DNA from 2 places in the Streptomyces sp. NPDC087215 genome. Region 2 is predicted to be linked to the other one. Evidence: riboswitches for the same ligand, from Rfam matches in the RefSeq annotation. Region 2 holds a riboswitch; the other holds the start of a gene.
The links. A riboswitch is a leader RNA that binds a small molecule or an ion and turns the genes downstream of it on or off. The one in region 2 is predicted to bind cobalamin.

Region 1: it holds a riboswitch for cobalamin, as region 2 does, so the genes downstream of both, metE (5-methyltetrahydropteroyltriglutamate--homocysteine S-methyltransferase) here and ACIO92_RS00450 (prenyltransferase/squalene oxidase repeat-containing protein) in region 2, are expected to answer to the same signal.

The regions. Positions count from the first base shown of each region.
Region 1 is NZ_JBIUZD010000023.1:8,625-12,513, reverse strand. It holds gene metE (5-methyltetrahydropteroyltriglutamate--homocysteine S-methyltransferase) at 1-1,641, opposite strand, end outside; cobalamin riboswitch at 1,803-2,025, opposite strand; gene ACIO92_RS32335 (acyl-CoA thioesterase) at 2,137-2,625, opposite strand; cobalamin riboswitch at 2,698-2,850, opposite strand; gene ACIO92_RS32330 (hypothetical protein) at 3,082-3,639, opposite strand; gene ACIO92_RS32325 (GNAT family N-acetyltransferase) at 3,694-3,889, opposite strand, start outside.
Region 2 is NZ_JBIUZD010000001.1:113,264-117,152, forward strand. It holds gene ACIO92_RS00445 (hypothetical protein) at 1-1,271, opposite strand, end outside; cobalamin riboswitch at 1,409-1,487, opposite strand; cobalamin riboswitch at 1,601-1,738, shown strand; gene ACIO92_RS00450 (prenyltransferase/squalene oxidase repeat-containing protein) at 1,849-3,889, shown strand, end outside.

The sequences.
Region 1 (3,889 bases), on a different contig from region 2:
CATCGGCTTCGGGCGGGAGATGTCACCGGCGAGGATCGGCGGCCTGACGTACCGGGTGCCGTACGACTGCACCCAGCCGTGCCGGGTGGCGAGGTAGCCGTCGAGCTGCTCGGCGAAGTACTGCACCATGTCGTTGCGTTCGGGCTCTCCGTGGACGAGGACGTCGACGCCGGTCTTCTCCTGGAAGGCGATCACCTCCCGGATCTCGGCCCTGATCCGCTCCTCGTAACCCGCCGCGTCGAGCGAGCCCGCGCGCAGGTCCGCGCGGGCGGTGCGCAGTTCCGTGGTCTGCGGGAAGGATCCGATGGTGGTGGTCGGCAGCGGCGGCAGGCCCAGGTGCGCCCGCTGGGCGGCGGCCCGCTCCGGATAGGGCCGGGAGCGGCGGCCGTCCGTGTCGGTGACGGCCGCGACGCGGGCGCGTACGGCCGGGTCGCGGGTGAGGGGGGACTCGGCGCGGGAGGAGAGCGCGGCACGGTTGGCGGCCAGTTCACCGGCGATGGCGTCGGTGCCCCGGGAGAGTCCGGCGGCCAGGGTGACGGTCTCGGCGGTCTTCTGCCGGGCGAAGGCCAGCCAGCGCAGGATCTGCGGGTCGATGTCCTTCTCGGCCGTGGCGTCGAGCGGCACGTGGAGCAGCGAGCAGGAGGCGGAGACGTCCACGCGGTCCGCGAGACCGAGGAGGGTGCCGAGGGTGGTGAGGGACTTCTGGAGGTCGTCGGCCCAGATGTTGCGGCCGTCGACCACGCCCGCGACGAGTCGCTTCCCCGGCAGTCCGCCGACGGCGGCGAGCCCGGCCAGGTTGGCGGCGGCGGGCCCGGTGAAGTCCAGGGCGAGCCCCTCCACGGGCGCCTTGGCGAGGACCGGGAGGGCGTCGCCGAGCCGGTCGAAGTAGGAGGCCACGAGGATCTTCGGCCGGTCCTCGACGGCGCCGAGGTCACGGTAGGCGCGGGCGGCGGTGTTCAGGTCGGCGGGCGTGCGGTCCTGTACGAGGGCGGGCTCGTCGAGCTGCACCCATTCCGCGCCCGCCGCGCGCAGGTCCGCGAGCACTTCGGCGTACACGGGCAGGAGCCGGTCCAGGAGGGTCAGCGGCTGGAAGTCCTCGGCCACCCCCGGAGCGGGCTTGGCGAGCAGGAGGTAGGTGATCGGTCCGACCAGGACGGGACGGGCGGCCAGACCGAGGGCGAGGGCCTCCCGCAGCTCCGTGACCTGCTTGGTGGAGTCCGCGACGAAGACGGTGTCGGGACCCAACTCGGGTACCAAATAGTGGTAGTTGGTGTCGAACCACTTGGTCATCTCCAGCGGGGCGACATCCTGGGTGCCACGGGCCATGGCGAAGTAGCCGTCGGTGACGTCGGCGGCCACGGCGTCCCGGTGCCGGCCGGGGACAGCGCCCACCATCACGCTGGTGTCCAGGACGTGGTCGTAGAACGAGAAGTCGCCGGTCGGCACCTCGGCGATGCCCGCCCCGGAGAGTTCGAGCCAGTTCGCCCGGCGCAGTCCCGCGGCGACGGCATGGAGGGCGTCGGCGGTGACCCGGCCCTTCCAGTAGCCCTCGACCGCCTTCTTGAGTTCACGGTCACGGCCCTGACGGGGGTAGCCGTACACGGTGGCGCGTGCCGCCGGGGCTGCGGACTTCGTGGTCACGGAGATCTCCTTCACGAGATGGATCCCTGAGGTCCGGAGACCTGACGAGACGCGGAAGGAGTGACCGGAAACGGAGGGACGCGTGCGCGGCATGGCACGGCTGTACGCCCGTATGGTCGCCGACCCGCCCTCGAGGTCACCGGATGACCGCGCGCGGAATCGTCCGCGTGCGGGCAACGGGCAGGTCTTCGGACTCGCGGGCGCGTTCTCCTGGGGGAGTTCACCTAGTGGCCGTCGCTTCCCAGGTCCGGTGTCTCGGACCCAGTGCGTATGACGGCGGTCGTTCCCGCTCACCGCTGCGGGGCAGTCCCGGATTCCCACCGGGTTCCCTCTTGCGACGCTCCCGTCTGGCGGACGGGGCGAACCAGCTGCACGCGCCAGGGTACGGGTCGCGCCGGACGAGCGCCGGATGTTGTCCGAATCCCGGACGGTCCCTGACCTGATCCGTACGGCACGGGGCCGCGGCCCCCGGAGGGGCGGCGGCCCCGGCTCCCCTCAGGACAGGCCGGGCAGCGCCGTGACGAGGGCGGGCACGGGACGCGGACCGCCGTCCGCGTCGATCGCCACGAAGGTGAGGAAGGCCGTGGCCACTTCGGTGACGGGACCGGAGTCGTTCCAGCGTTCGGCGGTCACCCGCACGCCGACGGTCATGGAGGTCCGTCCGGCCCGTTCGAGCCCGGCCTCCACGCTCAGCAGGTCCCCGGCCCGTACGGGGGCCAGGAACGTCATCCGGTCGACGGACGCGGTCACGGCGGGCCCGCCGGCGTGCCGTCCGGCGGCGGCCGCGGCGGCGTCGTCGATGAGCTTCATCATCACCCCGCCGTGGATGGTGCCGTACAGATTGGTGTCGTGGTCGCTCATGATGTGGGCGAGGACCACCCGGGAGTCGTCCGGGGTCTTTCCCGGACGGGGAACGGGATTACGGGCGGGGCTGGGGGTGTCGGTGGGGTCTGCGGCAAGGCCGGTGACGGTGGGATCTGCCACGTCAACTCTCCTTCGCGAGTCGCGGCTCGGCGGTTCCGCGCGCACGGGGTGTCCGGCGCGCGGACAGCGGGCAGGTCTTCGGACTCGCGGGCGCGTTCTCCTGGGGGAGTTCACCTAGTGGCCGTCGCTTCCCGGGTCCGGTGTGCCGGGCCCAGTGCGTATGACGGCGGTCGTTCCCGCTCACCGCTGCGGGGCAGTCCCGGATTCCCACCGGGTTCCCTCTTACGACGCTCCCGCCTGGCGGGCGGGGCGAACCAGCTGCCCCACCAGCCTACGTGCCGTCCACCGCACGGCGGTCCGGGCGAGCGAGGACGTACCCCCGCCGACCCGTGGGAGCACCCCTCCCCCGCCGGGCCGCCCCTCCCACCGGTCCGGGGCCTCTCCTCGGTCACACCGACGACGCGTACCGTGCGCGCGGCCGTGTGATCGTTCGCACGGCGATCCGCCGGACAGGCGCTACCCGAGACCGGAGGCCCTCAGGACGGAGCGGGTCGTCTCGGTGTCGACGCGGAGCGCGAGCCGTGCCAGGTCGGCCGTGCCGTGGGCCAGGGTCCCCCGCCGCCGGGCCGACAGCGCCGCGGACTCGATCCTCAGCCACAGGACCGGATTGTCCAGGAGGACCCGGAGGTCCACCTCGGCCCACCCGCCCTCCCCGTCGCGCAGGCGCAGCCGCCGGGCGGTGCCCGTCGGCCACGCGACCGCCGTGATCCGGTCGGTGCGGACCGTCCTGGTGAACCACAGCCCCCGGACCGTCAGCAGCCCCGGCGCCAGGCTGACCCGTGCGGGCAGCAGGACCACGAACAGCAGCGCCGACAGCGCGATCCAGCCGAGGGCGTGGGACAGCGGCAGCCCGTACGCCCCGGCGTCGACGCCCAGTGACGTCCCCAGCAGAAGGCCCGCGCAGACGGCCGCCGCACGGGCCTCGCCCGGCCATCCGCTGTCGTGCAGGACGTCGGAGGAGGGACCGGGCACGGGGGCGGAGCCGGGTGCGGGAGTACGGACAGGAGGCTGCATGGCGCCGACGCTAGGACCCCGGAGCGCCCCCAACAGCCCCGGACAACGCGGTGTTTACGCGGCGGCGGGCAGATTTGACGTCCCGCTGACGGTGGTGGCGGTGAAGGGCCCGGTCGAGTGGTGGACGTACTCCCGCACCAGCCGGAAACCGGCCGACCAGCCGAGCAGACGGCTCGCCCGGTTCTCCCGCGAACAGCTCCAGGTCGCGGTGTGCCCGCGCGCGGCGACATCGGCGGTCAGGCCCTCGACA
Region 2 (3,889 bases):
CCGGTGCCCGAGGAGGGGGTGACGCCGGTGACGCAGCCGGACGGGGTCGAGGCGGTCGTCGCGGCGGCGAGGACCTCTCCGAGGGTGGTGGTCGTCGCCGTGGGCGTGAAGGACACCGAGCAGACCTTCAGGTTCCCGCTGCCGTCGTCGACGCTCAGCGCCAGCTTCGTGGCGGTGCCCGGGGTGAAGGCGGACTGGGCCGCCCACCGGGTCGCGCCCGGGGTGACCGGGACCGGCGGAGCCGTGGTGAAGCCGCCTCCGGCGACGGCGCGCAGCGCGTCGATCGAGGCGTAGGCGGAGGGAGCGGTGTCGGCGGGCTTGTACTTGAAGCCGCCCGCCGGGGAGAACTGGTTGACGATGAGGAAGTCGACCGGCGTCTTGGTGCTGACGGTGGTGAACTCCGCCGACTGCGGGTTGATCCCACAGGCGTTGAGGCCCGCGACGCCCCAGCCGTTGGAGCTGGTGTTGACCCCGTAGAGGGAGTTGAAGGCTCCCGAGGCGCTGACCAGCTTGCCCTTCAGGAAGTTCTTGGCCTGGACGACGTCCGTGTCCGTGCCGGGCACCCCGGAGGCGCACAGGGCGGCCATCGCGGCGCCGGTCATGTCGATGTCGCTCGCGGAGTTGATGCCGGTCGGGTTGCCCTCGACCTTCTGGTAGGTCCATCCGCCGTCGTTGTGCTGGTTGGCGCGCAGCTTGGCCACGAGCGCGTCGCTGAGCGCCTGCGGGACGCGGGCGGTGCCCGCCTGGGTCTTCGCGCCGCCCAGCGCGAGCGCGGCGAAGACGGTGCCGTTGAAGTTCGCGGACGGCCCGAAGTAGCCCGGCTCGGCCGTCTGCCAGTACGCGTAGACGTCCGCGACGAGGTTGCGGGAGGCGGAGACACGGGCCGGGTCGATGCCCGCGGCGTACGCGTTGAGCGTGCCGCGCTCGTAGTCGGTGACCACCGGGGTCGCCGACGGCCAGGCGGTCGTGGACAGCAGGTTGCGGTAGACGGTCCTGGCGTTCTTGGTGGTGTCGCCGCCCGGGGCGACGTCGACGACCGCCGTCCCGGACGCGGCGAAGGCGCTGAACGCCCACTCGTTGGAGAGACCCGATCCGGCGTAGGAACCGTCCGCCGCCTGGAGGGACTTGAGGTAGGCGACGCCGTTGGTCCTGGACGTGGCGATCTGCGCGGGGGTGGAGGTCGCGAGGGCGAGCGGCGCGGTGAGGGCGAGGGCGCCGAGCGCGGCGGGCACCGCGAGCGCGAGGCGGCGGGAGGTGCGGGGACGGGACATGGCCTGCTCCTGGAGATCGGCGGACGCCGACCGCTCCGGGGTCATGCCGCGTGCCGCCGTGGGGGAGCACGGCCGGGCATGGCCGGGGGCCGCCGTCCGGAACGCGTGGTACGGCTTCCTGCACTGCATCGCCGTATGGGCATTCGGGCTCGGGAGCGGCCCCCGCCGTCCCATACCGCTGCGCGTCAGCTCCGGCCTCGCACCGGATTCCCCCATGTGGCAGCCCAGGACGCTACCCGAGTGGTCGAGGGACCGCCAGCCGTGGCGGGTTCTGTCGCGGCAGCTCACGGTCCGGCGCCGGGGACCGGGCGCGGACCGTCTTGACGGCCTGAACTGATCCGTGTTGCACTCCGGCTGACATTCATTCAGCACCAGGGGAAGCCGGTCGAACTCCGGCACTGACCCGCAACCGTAGGCCCGGCCCCGCCGGGCGAGTCGGAATGCCTGGGGCTGGGACATCGGTACGAAGAGCGCCGTCGCGGACTACGGCGTGGTCATCAGCGCCTCCCCGTGGCACCACGCCGTGTGGGGGCGCGTCGCCACGCACGCAGCCGCCCGGCAGAGACGAGGGGCCGCGGTGGGGACCGAACAGCAGGCGAAACGCCGGCCGGGAGCGGGACGGCGACCGCTGTCCCTCCTGACCGCCACCTTCCTGACGCTCGGCGCCGGAGTGGTGTTCCTCACGCAGGCCCCGTCGGCCGGGGCCGCTCCGGTCGAGAAGTGCACCCGCACGAAGGGCGCCGTCGTCGCCGTGGACTTCGGGCACTGGGGCGGCCCGGTGGTCCGCGGCTGCGACACCACCCCCACCACCGGCTACGAACTGCTCAGGTCCGGCGGGTTCGGCACCACCGGAACGGGACACGACGGTCCCGGGTTCCTCTGCCGCATCGGCAACAGCGTCTTCAAGAACGGCAAGCAGCACCCGACCCCCGCCGAGGAGGACTGCGTCCTCACCCCGCAGGCCACCGCCTACTGGTCGTACTGGATCGCCTCCCCCGGCCAGCGGAGGTGGACGTACAGCCCGCTGGGCGCCATGTCGCGCACCCTCAAGCCCGGCGACGTGGACGCCTGGGTCTTCGGCGGCACCGACATCGGCGGCACCAGGGGCAGGCCCACCTTCACCCCCGACGACGTCCGCCCGCCGGGCGGCGACCCGCCCGCCCCGGGCGACCCGGCCGCGCCGGACGTGCCCCCGGGGCGGGTCGACCTGTCCGCCGCGACCCGCTGGCTCACGGAGCGGCTGACGAACGGGCAGCGTGTCGTCGTCGACGGCGACACGGCACCGAACTACCTCGCCACCACCGAGGTCGCCTACGCGCTGGCCTCCCTCGGCGACGCGAACCCGACGACCCGCAGGATCGCCGACTACCTGGGCAGGGCCGAGCACACCGAGGCGTACGCCTACCCGGCGGGGAAGGACGAGGCGCCCGACGCCACCGCCGCCGCCCGCCTCGCGCTCGTCGCCGAGGCCACCGGCAAGGACCCCCGGGCCTTCGGCGGCCACGACCTCCTCGGCGATCTGCTGGCGAACGTCTGCCTCAGCGGCTCCGACGCGCCGCAACCCGTCCCCGGCTGCGCGACCCGGGGCGACTTCCGTACGACGGGGCAGACCGAGGGCCAGGCCCTGGCCGTGATCGCGCTGCTGAGCGGCGGGGTGAAGCCACCGGCCGACGCCGTGACCCGGCTGGCCCGGCTCCAGTGCGACGACGGCGGATTCCCCAGCTTCCTGATCCTGGACGGCCAGCCGTGCGAGAGCGAGGCCGGAAGCACCGCCCTCGTCGCCCTCGCGCTCCAGACGGCCGGCGGTCACACCCCCGTGGTGACCAGGGCCCGGTCCTCGCTCAAGAAGGCCCAGTTCCGGACGGGCGCCTGGCCCGCGGCCTCGTACAGCGTCCCGGGCAGCGCCCACGCCACCGGCTGGGCGGCCCAGACCCTGCGGGCCCTGGGTGACAGGGCGCACGCGGACGCGGCGGTCTCCTGGCTCTCGCGGCAGCAGCTCCCCGGGGGCGGCTTCGCCTTCGAGGAGGGCGGCACGGACCCGCTGCTCTACGCGACCACCGCGGCGGTCGTCGCGGGCGCGAAGAGCGATCTGGTGACGCTGACCACCCCGGAGCCCGTGACCCCGCCGACCACGCCCCCGACCACTCCGCCCACGACGAAGCCCACCGCTCCCCCGGCGGGTGAGGGCCCGGACCTGAGGAAGGGTTCGGCCTACCTCGCCGACCACCAGCGGCTGGTCAGGGGCCGCTACTACGAGGCCGGGCGCGGCTTCGCCGAGTACGGCCTGACCATCGACGGCGCCTACGCGCTCGCCGCCACCGGCCACGACGACACCACCCTGCGCAACATCGTCGACTTCCTCGACAAGGGCGGCAGGGACGCCATGGGCCGGGACGTCCACGACTGGACGAAGATCGGGACGAAGTACGCCGGCGGCGGCTTCATCGGCAAGGCGGCGGTGCTCGCCGAGTCCGTGGGCCGTGACCCCCGCGACTTCGGCGGGCGGGACCTCATCGGCGCCCTCGCCGAGGGCGTCTGCCCGGCGGCGACCCCGGCGACGCCGAGGAAGTGCGCGGCCAAGGGCAACTACACGTACGCGACCTCCGTCTTCTCCCAGT